Spirosoma aureum: one gene and its partner. The protein of the gene in region 1 interacts with the protein of each later gene in a pairwise test. Links are inferred from orthologs where the notes say so. Each region holds a gene or a part of one and is shown on either strand. Other genes may lie near its edges.

Evidence for each region. Proteins that work in one complex are often made in the same cells at the same time.
Region 2: the proteins of menB (region 1) and rfaD interact in binary tests that used the Escherichia coli proteins (3 or more experiments, as listed by UniProt). The link is inferred for Spirosoma aureum from one-to-one orthologs.

The regions. Positions count from the first base shown.
Region 1 is NZ_CP050063.1:4,050,493-4,056,332, reverse strand. What follows is about bases 1,837-4,798. They hold menB (1,4-dihydroxy-2-naphthoyl-CoA synthase), read left to right. Parts: upstream 1,837-2,886; coding sequence 2,887-3,711; downstream 3,712-4,798. Other genes in these bases: G8759_RS15965 (hypothetical protein), read right to left, coding at 3,893-4,702; G8759_RS15975 (DUF2452 domain-containing protein), read left to right, coding at 2,348-2,806; G8759_RS15980 (QcrA and Rieske domain-containing protein), read right to left, coding at 1,837-2,234. Also shown: G8759_RS15990 (hypothetical protein), read right to left, coding at 1-590; G8759_RS15985 (AMP-binding protein), read right to left, coding at 624-1,718; more of G8759_RS15980, read right to left, coding at 1,785-1,836; bla (class A beta-lactamase), read left to right, coding at 5,010-5,840. UniProt on the Escherichia coli protein: Converts o-succinylbenzoyl-CoA (OSB-CoA) to 1,4-dihydroxy-2-naphthoyl-CoA (DHNA-CoA).
Region 2 is NZ_CP050063.1:1,670,634-1,676,391, reverse strand. What follows is about bases 1,116-3,995. They hold rfaD (ADP-glyceromanno-heptose 6-epimerase), read left to right. Parts: upstream 1,116-2,012; coding sequence 2,013-2,978; downstream 2,979-3,995. Other genes in these bases: G8759_RS06745 (sensor histidine kinase), read right to left, coding at 3,449-3,995; G8759_RS06750 (DMT family protein), read right to left, coding at 3,073-3,444; G8759_RS06760 (6-pyruvoyl trahydropterin synthase family protein), read right to left, coding at 1,328-1,744; lpxB (lipid-A-disaccharide synthase), read right to left, coding at 1,116-1,253. Also shown: G8759_RS06770 (1-acyl-sn-glycerol-3-phosphate acyltransferase), read left to right, coding at 1-99; more of lpxB, read right to left, coding at 123-1,115; more of G8759_RS06745, read right to left, coding at 3,996-4,768; G8759_RS06740 (response regulator transcription factor), read right to left, coding at 4,765-5,436; G8759_RS06735 (hypothetical protein), read right to left, coding at 5,518-5,758. UniProt on the Escherichia coli protein: Catalyzes the interconversion between ADP-D-glycero-beta-D-manno-heptose and ADP-L-glycero-beta-D-manno-heptose via an epimerization at carbon 6 of the heptose.

The DNA.
Region 1 (5,840 bases):
ATGTGCTGTAAGGCAGACCAGGATTGCGTTTTAGTCGATTCTTTTCGATTCTGGCTTTGTACAACTTTCACTGTACGATCGGCAAAGGAAGCCGTCAGGCGAATTTCCAGCTCACCCTGCTGATTCGCAAAATCCAGGTAGGTAAGTTCAAACGGACGTTCGCGGCCAATGGCTTCATACGATGCCTGAATTAGTTCCTGCACCAGGTATTGCCAGCTATCGGCATTTTTTGGCCTTCCCTGCCTTGCACCCGCATTATCTGTTTCTAGGGTAATATCCCAGTAATCATCATCTTCTCCGAGGGTGTCTTCGTTCGAGGGCACCAGTTGAGTTTTGTTGACCAGATCCGTCATCGTTTGCCACCAGGCTTTCGGCAAGCGGCCCGACCAGGAAAAGTCATCGTCCCGCGTATACCCCTCAGCAATCAGTTCGTCATCGTCAATATCGTCGCGATCGGGATAGGTAATTGACAGATCAATCTGCAACGACTTATCCGCTGCCGCACGAACGGTCAACGTGTAAAAATAAGCGTAGGGCGCGGGCAACGACCGGGCCGTTTGGTAGCGAATTTGAATACTAGTGAAGGACATGCTTTTTTGTGTGCCGGACAACTGGCCCCAAAGTTAAGGGATTCGGGCGATTGTGGCGTTTCGGTCAATTTTACCAGTAGGTGTTTCCGCAAACTGACTAACGGCAATCTGTTCTTTCGGTACTGCATATGGACCCACCTGAAGTCGAACGGCTTCCTGAACGGCTCTGAACTGGTCACTGCTCAGCGATTTTTGTTCAAGAATAACAGCGATCCGCTGACCAAGCCGTTCGTCGGCCAGGCCAGCGACAATCAACCGGGGTATCGCTTCAGCCTGCCCAACACTGGATTGACCAAACAACGCCAGCGTATCCTGCACCACTCGCTCGACCTGTTCTGGCTGAACTTTTACGCCACCCGTGTTCATGATCGTATCTGCCCGGCCCAACAGCCTGAATTGGCTGGGTTCTACTTCACGTAGCAATTCAACAACGTCGTTCGTTTGAATTCGCTCAAAATTGGTGGCAGCCGCCGTAATGTGCAGGCAATCTCGCTCATCGGTTCCTAGTACGACTCCTTCCAGTGCGGTAAAAAGATCACTTTTCATAGGTCCGTTCAGCCGACGCAATGCAACATGTGAGACTGTTTCAGTCATGCCATAGGTCGCAAAAATAGGGGCATCGATTGCCTGTAATGCCCGTTCAAGAATAGGGCTGGTAGCTGCTCCTCCCACCAGAATAGCCTTCATGTCGTTCAGAATCGGCAATTTCCGTTGTGTAGCCTCAATGATCGTTTGCAGTTGTAACGGTACAAGTGCCGTGAAATCAAAATGAGTTTGATCAGGTTCAAAAGCTGCCAATGGGTTACCCGATGGCTCGAGTACCGTCATTATCATTCCCAACTCCAGTCCCCGAACAAGCATCATTACACCTGCTACATAACGAATGTTAAGACAAACCAATGCTTTATCGCCCAGTTGCAGACCAAGCGTCTGGCCTGTCAGGTGTGCACTGGCCCGCATCTGTGCCCGCGTGAGCGTAATTGGCTTAGGCGTACCCGTTGACCCGGACGTATGCAGAGTAAAACTCGTTTGACCACTTAACCACGCCCGGCAAAATTTCAGCGTTTCGGCTTCGTAGGCCGAACCGGGCGTTGGCCAGGAATCAGGAAGTAATGGATTTACTATCATTATCAATTGTCGAGACACAAGGCTTTGCACCTCGACATAATCCGTACTTAATTATCCAATTTTTGATTAGGTGTGAATGCGAAGGTTTCCATTGGCAAGATCGGCAACCTGGTACTGCTTTAAGGGTAGCGTAGCCGGCCCTATTACTACTTTACCCGTAGTATCAAACCGCGACAGGTGAAGCGGGCAATAGAACTGATTTTCAGCCGATTTATAGACTAACTCTGTTCCCTGATGGGTGCATTTAGACGATACAGCGAGGAATTTGCCGTCTTTTGTCTGGGCTACGATCACATTTTTAATAACGACATACCCCCCTTTTACTTTCAGATTTTCATTGACCTTATCATTCAGATTCAGGATCAGATCAACCAGTTGGTCAGGATCAGCCGCCGGTTCACCCGCATCGCCCTTCGAGCAGCCCGCGCTGCAACGCGTTAGCAGGATCACACCAACGCTGGTACCGACTAATCGAAAAAACTCATGTCGGTCCATTGTGGGTAAGGTGTTTTGCATGTTGGTTCGTTGTAATTTTGCGGATACTATCGCTTACGCGATGTAAATATGGTTTTTTTTTGTCATTCAACGACAGCGAACAAAGACGCTCGCCGGGCGGTTACCCAAACAATATGGAAGAAGCAAAAGTAATTGTCAATCCGATCTCTCCAGATAAAGTTGCTGAAGCACCCGGACTTCTGGAGTATGCACACACGGTTGGCGGAGCCATAATCCGCCCCGAAGACAAAGGTAAAATTACAGGCCGAGCCGTAGCGGCCATGCGCGAACAAACTGACATGCAGTTAAGTCAGCTTTACAAGCAGATGCAGCTACTGGCAGAACAGGCCACCGCCATCAGGCATCGCGTTGAAATATCGGAACGGATTTACGCAGCTCAAATGAGCTTCGAACCGGTTGTTGGGCATACCTATCACTTCTATCAACGTAAAAACGGAACCGATCTGTTGTCTATGGTTGGTCCAACCGAATGGGGACGCAAGTTTCCGTTCGAACGCTGCCTGGCCACTGTCCGCATGATGGCGGATCATACGTGGGATGTGCAGTATCATGAGGTCTCATTCGAGGAGTAATCGAGCAAAAGAGCGAAAGAGCGAGTTGAAAGGGCCGCTTTTTCGCTCTTTCACTCGTTTGCTCTTTCACTCGTTTATTTATGCAAAGTAACTACCCCTGGGAACCGATTAAAGAATATCAGGAAATCCTATTCAGCTATTACGATGGCATTGCCAAAATCAGTATCAACCGACCACACAAACGTAATGCGTTTACCCCACTGACCGTCAAAGAGATGTCGGAAGCCATGGAACTGGCTCGCCAGGACGAACGAGTTGGTGTCGTTATCCTGACCGGTGAAGGTGGCGAAGCATTCTGTAGTGGTGGTGATCAATCCATACGTGGTCATGGGGGCTATGTGGGTGAAGATCAGGTTCCCCGTTTGAACGTACTGGATTTACAAATGCAGATTCGTCGGATTCCGAAGCCGGTTGTGGCTATGGTTGCCGGGTATGCCATCGGTGGTGGTCATGTGCTGCACGTTATCTGCGACCTGAGTATTGCTGCCGACAACGCCCGTTTCGGCCAAACCGGCCCTAAAGTGGGTAGTTTCGACGGCGGGTTTGGTGCTTCTTATCTGGCTCGCGTTGTTGGTCAGAAAAAAGCCCGCGAAATCTGGTTTTTATGCGACCAGTACGATGCGCAGGAAGCACTGGACATGGGGCTGGTAAACAAAGTAGTGCCGCTCGATCAACTGGAAGAAACAACAATTGCCTGGTGCCGGAAAATGCTGGAGAAAAGCCCAATTGCTCTCCGAATGCTCAAAGCTTCGTTCAACGCTGAACTCGACGGACAGGCTGGTATTCAGCAATTGGCTGGCGACGCGACACTCTTATATTATCTGTCGGAGGAAGCCAAAGAAGGAAAAGACGCCTTCCTTGAAAAACGGAAACCTGATTTCAGCAAGTTTCCGAAGTTTCCGTAATCAAGTCCGAATGCATTTCCGCTTACTGCACTAGTGTCTTACTTTTTTACGGCAACGAAGCCCGCCAACAGGAACTCAATGTGGCTCCTGTTGGCGGGCTTCGTTCGTTTCGGACTGTTATACGCTCTACATGATCTGATATGACCGCTTAGAAACAGTTCAAATGCGGAGTTAACCAACTTTATTGGTAGACAAATTCCCGAATACTTGACGGCCAGTTGGGATCTATGTCCGAAACGACAAACTCCCGCACAGCGCGGCCTTGCGGATCGAAATCGTACTGATGGGTGAATACTGTAGTCTCCGGCGAGGACGAGTTCGTCGACGTTGACACCATCGTTTGTTTCAGGAGCAAATTCTGGCTTTGCTGCCCCCGAAATGTCAGTGGCGAAGGAATGCCAGGCTTGGTTAGATCATACTCATATTTATTCTTCTGAATCAGCCCAGAGCTATAGACGGTTTCCTTCGCGATAACATTTCCGTTTTTTATAGTGTAGGTATCCCGCTGATTATTTCCCGTATAGCTTATCAGATAACCCTCAGCATCATACACATATTCGTCGGGACCCTGGTTTCCTTTCAGGTATCCTTTTGCGTTCAGCAACAATGTATTCAATAAGTCTTTGCTTTCAGAGTTCTGGTATCGCTGGATAAGGTCAGGTGTATACTGGTACGAAAGTTCCTCCCACCAGCTCGCATTGTTCCGGGCACTCGTTCGTTGCCGAATCAGGCGATCATTGGTATCGTAGCTGTAATCATTCTTAATCCTCCAGGTAAGCAGCAATTTTTTCCCATCGAGCGTCACTGATTTTTCGCCATCAGTACTTATCAAATACTCCGTGATTTGTACGACCCTACCCATTTTCGCTGAAGCAGGAGTCTGTGTTGAGGTAGGCGTAGTAGTCTGTGGGCTGATATTGACCTGAGGAGTCGTGCAGGCCGACAGCAAAGCCAGTGGAAAGAGCAATGAGAAAGTAGTAATTGGTTTCATTCTGTGGAAGATTTTACTTGATGGGTTTGAAAATAATTAACAGAATGTCATATATCAAAACCTGCAATTAAAAACGACGATAAGCAATCAGACAAAAACCTCATAATCAATTATTTGACACCCAGGTAAATTATTTTAAGGCTTAGAAATACATAAACTTCTTCCAAATGCCTACTCCAACCGTCTTCCGCATCGTCGTGCGACAGGATGCTTACCTCTAGAGTTGCTTCGCAACTCTAAAAATCTACTATGGCCACATACACTGTACATTGGGAACATCTAATTTCGCGGAAAACAGCCATTCCTTATGATCAGGCATTTTCTGCTTCCAATTGTTCTACTCTTTTCTAATCCACTATTAGCCCAACAAAAGGTAACTCAGTCATCCAATCGAGGATCAGTGGCCAGTCTTCACAACCAGATTGAGCAAATCGCTGGTGCCGCTCAGGGCCGGGTTGGCGTTGCGGCAATGCTGCTTGAAACCGGCGAATCGGTAGCCCTTTTGGGAGACCAGCGGTTTCCGATGCAAAGTGTTTACAAAATGCCGATAGGCATGGCCGTGTTGCATCTGGTTGATCAGGGTAAGGTAACACTTGATCAGAAGGTACGTGTCGAGACGATTGAGTATGTCTCCAAACGGCAGCACAGCCCAATGCGCGACCAGTTTCCGAAAGGCACCGACATAAGTGTAGCTGAGTTGTTACGCTACTCGGTTTCTGAAAGCGACGGTTCAGCCAGTGACGTTCTCATGCGTCTGGCCGGTGGGCCAAAACCGATCATGGCTTATTTTAAAAGTCTGGGCATTAAAGACATCATTATCGCAAACACGGAGAAAGAAATCGGTGGAGACAATGCGGTGCAATATCGCAACTGGGCAAAACCAACAGAGGTGGTAGCGTTGTTACGTCTTTTTCAGCAAGGGCGCGGATTGTCTAATTCCAGCCGGGCTTTATTGTTACGCCTGATGACGGAAACAGAAACCGGTCTACATCGGCTGAAAGGCCAATTACCAGCCGGTACCGTGGTAGCCCATAAAACCGGAACTTCCTGGACAGTAGACGGCATAACCGCAGCAACCAACGATGTAGGTCTGATTACCCTCCCGACTGGCCAACACATAGCCCTCGCCGTATTTGTT
Region 2 (5,758 bases), 2.4 Mb from region 1 along the record:
GAGATGGATATGCTCCCATTTTACGAATTTTTCTCACAGGTTCACGGCGTCAAAAAAGACTGGCTGAAGAAGTGGGAGGAAACGGGTGTGATTGCCTGAAAAGCTAGTTTCCCTAAAAGCCGCTAGCTTTTTGTTTCCTGTGCGCGTTTCAGTTCATCGACCATTCGACTACCGGCTCGCTCCGATGCGCCGGATTCGCCCATTTTCCCCTGTACCTCTGTGTAACCAGCCAATTGCGTATCCCGGCCCGGTTCACCGGGTAAAATGGCTCGTAGTTCATCGGTAATCCGATCGGCGGTGAGGTCGTTTTGAATCAATTCCTTCACAACTTCACGGTTGGCAATCAGGTTTACAAGCGATATAAACGGTACCGCAATCAGTCGTTTCGCAATGGTATATGACACCGTTGTTGTTTTGTAGCAAACGACCTGTGGCACATTAAACAAGGCGGTTTCGAGCGTGGCCGTACCAGACGTAACCAGCGCAGCCGTGGCAATATGCAACAGATCATAAGCCGCGTCATTAACACGTTTAACAGTTGGGTACCTCCCCAACAGATTACCATAGAGCGGAGCAGGCAAATTACTGACTGTGCCTACAACAAACTGACAATCGGGAAACTGGCGCGTTGCTGCCAGCATAGCAGGTAATATAGACGTAATTTCCTGACGGCGACTTCCGGGGAGAAGGGCAACAACAGGGCGTTCATCCAGTTTCAGCGTTGAGCGAAAATCGGGATTGGGCTGAAAATCAGCCAGAGCATCCAGTAGAGGGTTGCCAACGTAGTCGACGTTGTAATCGTATTTTGCGAAAAACTCCGTTTCGAACGGTAGAATCGTAAACAGCCGATCGACATTCGCTTTAATTTTTAATGCCCGGCGCTGGTTCCATGCCCAAACCTTCGGCGAAATATAATAAAACACGCGAATGCCATGCTGTTTGGCAAAACGGGCCATCCGCAGGTTAAATCCGGCGTAATCGATGAGAATAAGCACATCGGGACGGTGTTCAAGCAGATCGGCCTGGCATTCTCGCATGATCCGGCGGATTGTACCCAGGTTTTTCACTACCTCCAGGAAGCCCATAAACGCCATCTCCCGATAGTGTCGCACCAGTACCGCTCCGGCATCTTCCATCTGCTCACCACCATACGCACGGCACTGTGCATCAGGATCATGGCGACGAATGGCCCGAATCAGGTTTGCCCCGTGAAGATCGCCGGAACGTTCGCCAGCAATGAGGTAATAGTTCATGTGGTGTTGTATGTTATGGGTTGTATGACTTGATTATCGGCTCTATCATACACCCCATATCATCCATACAGGCTCTATTCGCCAAAATAATCCACAAAATTTTTCGGTGTTTCGTAAAGCCGAAGCTGGTGCAGATGAGCTTCTGTTACTTCGCCCAGTGCACGTTCGAGAATTTTCCAGATCTCCATGATAAAGATCTCACAGCTGGCCATTTTGCCCTGCATGAAATCGACGTCCAGATTCAGATTTTTGTGATCAACTTTCTCGATTACCTCCCGCTTCACAATATCACCCAGCACTTTCAGGTCAATCACAAAGCCTGTATCCGGATCGGGCTCACCTTTTACCGTTACGATCAATTCAAAGTTGTGTCCATGCCAGTTAATGTTGGCACATGGGCCAAAAACTTCCTTATTGCGCTCCTCAGACCAGGCCGGATTGTAGAGCCGGTGGGCAGCGTTAAAATGTTCGATTCTGTTAATATAGACCATTTTTCTGGTTTAGATGGGGCGGTTGCCAGAAACGCCGATTTTGAAAATAAGCCACAAAGGTACGAACTCTTTGGGCCTAATGAAACCGTTAGTTTAGTTGAAAAGGCGGTTGGAGTATATTTAATGCATATATGAAAAATACAATTTAATCCCTAAAAACGCTATTCCTTTGTTCATCTTAAAATCTGTATCTTTACAGCCACTTTCACTTCATGCTAGCTAGCTTTTTTCTCTTTATCGCAATCAATACGTTTACTTCTAGCTCTTTATGATTATTGTTACGGGGGCCGCTGGCTTTATCGGAAGCTGTTTGATCAGCAAATTGAATCAGGAAAATTTCAATTTTATCATTGCTGTCGATGATTTTTCGGACCCTCGTAAAGAAGCAAATCTGACTGGGAAACGGATTCAGGAACGCGTTGACCGGGAAGAGTTTTTCGGCTGGCTCGACAACAATTATCAGGAGGTGGAATTTATTTTTCACATCGGTGCCCGCACCGATACCACCGAATTTGACCGCCAGATTTTTGAGCATCTGAACGTTGAGTATTCCAAGCAAATCTGGAATCGCTGTATTGATTATCAGATTCCCCTCGTATATGCGTCATCGGCAGCAACTTATGGTATGGGCGAGTTTGGGTATGATGATAATGAGTCGATCATTCCGCAGTTGAAGCCGCTCAATCCGTACGGTGATTCAAAGAATGAATTTGATATCTGGGCACTGGAGCAGGAACGTAAACCCTTTTTCTGGGCTGGACTGAAATTTTTCAACGTCTACGGGCCCAATGAATATCATAAAGACCGTATGGCATCGGTAATTTACCATGCCTACAACCAGATTTGCCAATCCGGTCACATGAGGCTGTTCCGGTCACATAACCCTGATTATACCGACGGTGGACAGATGCGTGATTTCATTTACGTGAAAGACGTAATCGAAGTTTGTTCATTTCTGATGCATCACCGACGCAATTCAGGTATCTACAACCTCGGAAGTGGCAAAGCCCGTACATTCCTCGATCTGGCGACACTTACTTTCCGGGCTATGGATCGCGATCCGCAGATCGAGTTTATCGATACCCCCGTCGATATCCGCGATAAATACCAGTATTTTACGCAGGCCAACATGGCTAAGCTTCGTTCTATTGGTTATGACAGGCCATTCCATTCGCTCGAAGAAGGCGTTTCTGATTACGTAAAAAAATACCTCAAAGAAGGAAAGTATCTCTAGCTGCCGGTAATCATTCTTTTGTTTTTGGCCACCAGAAGCCGACGCACAGCGATCGCCCGATGACTGGCCTCTTATGCGTCGGCGAGTAGCGCATTTACCATTTCTTGAAGATAAAAAATACCGCGATCACAAGGAATACAAAGCCAACCAGATGATTCCAGGCGAGTTTGTCGGTTTTAAAAAAGTAGACCGTTATTAAGGTGAAAACCGTCAGCGAAACAGCTTCCTGAATTGTTTTGAGTTGGAAAAGCGAAAACGGGCCACCCGTTTCTTCAGAACCGATACGATTAGCTGGCACCTGAAAAATATATTCGAAAAAGGCAAGTCCCCAACTGAGCATAATAATGCCGAAAAGCGATAGCTTGGCCAATGTGGGGTACTGCTTTAGTTGCAGGTGGCCATACCAGGCCAGTGTCATAAAGATGTTCGATAACGTGAGCAATAAAACGCAATAGAGTCCTTTCATTTAATTATGCTAAAATTTTAGTTTCTGGCAGGACCAAGGTACTGGTAAATCGGAATTCCTGCCAATCGAGGAGTAATTCTCCGTCAAGTAAAGTTGTTAAACGATAACTAATCCACAAACCCAGTCCATGTCCTTCTTTGAGCGGATCAGCCCGAAAGTAAGGCTGCATCAGATCAAGCACAGGCCCGGATTCCCGAACGGTTCGATTCTGGACAAAAATCGTCGGTGCGTTTTCCCAAACTAACCGGATACTCACCACACTATCCGGAACGGCATACTTGATCGCATTTTCGAGCAGATTCAGTAACACATGTTCCAGCTTAACGGCATCTGTTCTGATCGGCGAAGAAAGCAATGTTGGTTCCTCAAACTGCGTTGTTACTTCATAATCAGTGGCTACAGTTTCCAACTGAGCCAGGCAGTTTTTTATTAATTCCGGCAAATCGACCGGTGTTGTTTTGAGTACCTGATGGGCATGATCAGGGCGGCTAAGCGTCAGAAATTCGTCGAGCAGACGTGTCAGACGTTTTATTTCATCCAGTTGTCCCAGCAGGAATGGTGTTGTCCGGCCGTCTACCTGACCACTGTCAAGAGTGACTTCAAGACCAGTTTTCATGATGGCAAGCGGTGTTCGAAGTTCATGCGCAGCGGCTCCAAAAAAATTACGCTGTAGTTCAGCACTTTCCCGAATTCGGGCCAGCATCTGGTTTAGCGTATCGGTTAACTGATAAAGTTCATCACGAGCGGTTGGCAAGGCGATCGGCTCAATTGTGGCTGCATTCGTGATCTTTCCCGCCTGATGAACAATTGCCTGAATTGGTTTCAATAGCCATCCAGCGATAACATATCCTCCCAGGAATGCCAGGATCAGGCTTACGAACCAACCAAGCCCAAAGACCCAGCGTAACTGTCGGATATCCTGCATCAAACTAGCATCGGGCACTGCTAATGTCAGACTCACCTGACCACTGGGAATCTGATAAGCCATAGTCTGAACCGTCATGGATCTGAAAGAACGCAGATGCCGGTCAACGTCGTGCCCTACGCCGGATGCGTTTGGAAAGCCAGGACTACGAAAAAGCTCACGGCTCCGACCATAACTATGGTATATTACCCGCATCTGTTCGCTTTCGGTAGGCAAAGGCAACACAATCGGATCGACACTAACCTGCGAAAGTAACCATCCAGCCCTGGTCGCTACCGCCCGATCAAAAGCGATCTGGAGGCTATTTTCGGCCCGGATCAGCATGAGCCAACCGGCCAGTAAACTTACTCCGGCAAACACAGCCGTAACGGCCAGCACAATCCGGCTGCGCAGGTTCATATCGATTTGAGCCGATAACCACGGCTGATAAGCGTCTCAATCAGTCCACGTGTACCAACCGCATCCAGTTTCTTACGCAATTGATAGATGTGTACTTCTATCACGTTACTGCCCATGTCATAATCGGCGGCCCATACCTTCTCGGCAATCTCATTTTTCGTTACCAATAGTCCGATTCGGCGCATGAATAATTCGAGTAAAGCAAATTCCCGATTGGTCAGTTCCAGCTTGATGCCTGCCTTGAACACCTCATGCGAAACAAGCCTCATTTCTAGATCAGCCATGCGTAATACGACGTTATCTCCGGAATGGGTTCGTCGCTGTAAAACCCGAATCCGAGCCAGCAACTCGTTAAAGTCGAACGGTTTCCGAAGGTAGTCAATGGCGCCAAGATCCAACCCCTCTATCACTTTATCGGAATCACTCAATGCCGATAAAATCATGACCGGCACCGTCAGGCCAAAGGCTCGTAGATTTTTCAGAACCTCAAACCCGGTCTGTCCGGGCAACATTAAGTCCAGCAACACAAGATCGTATAAGCCTCCGGCAACCTGATCGAGTCCTTCTGAACCGGAATAAGCCAGGTCAGCGACATGGCCATGTTGTTCAAGTCCCTGCTTTATAAACCGGGCCAGTTTGCGTTCATCTTCAATAATCAGAATTTTCACGCGAATAGTGAGTGATTAATTGACTGCTGAAATTGCGGAATGAAACCCATCAAATCAACTATTCCAGCAGTCAATCATGAATTAGCGAACCAGATACTGCTGACCGTTGATTGTCAGCACAACGGCGTTTAGAATGTTTGTTTTTTCTAACTGAACCTGGCCTTCCCGAAGGTTTTTAGCGTATCCCTGAACCGTAATCGTACTGCCTTTCGTAGCCAGATTCGTCAGTTGATAAGCCACATGCGGAGGGACGCGTACAATTGTTTTATCATCAAGGACAAGACCGTTAACGCGTCCATCCCTACCTATTTGATAGTCGGCT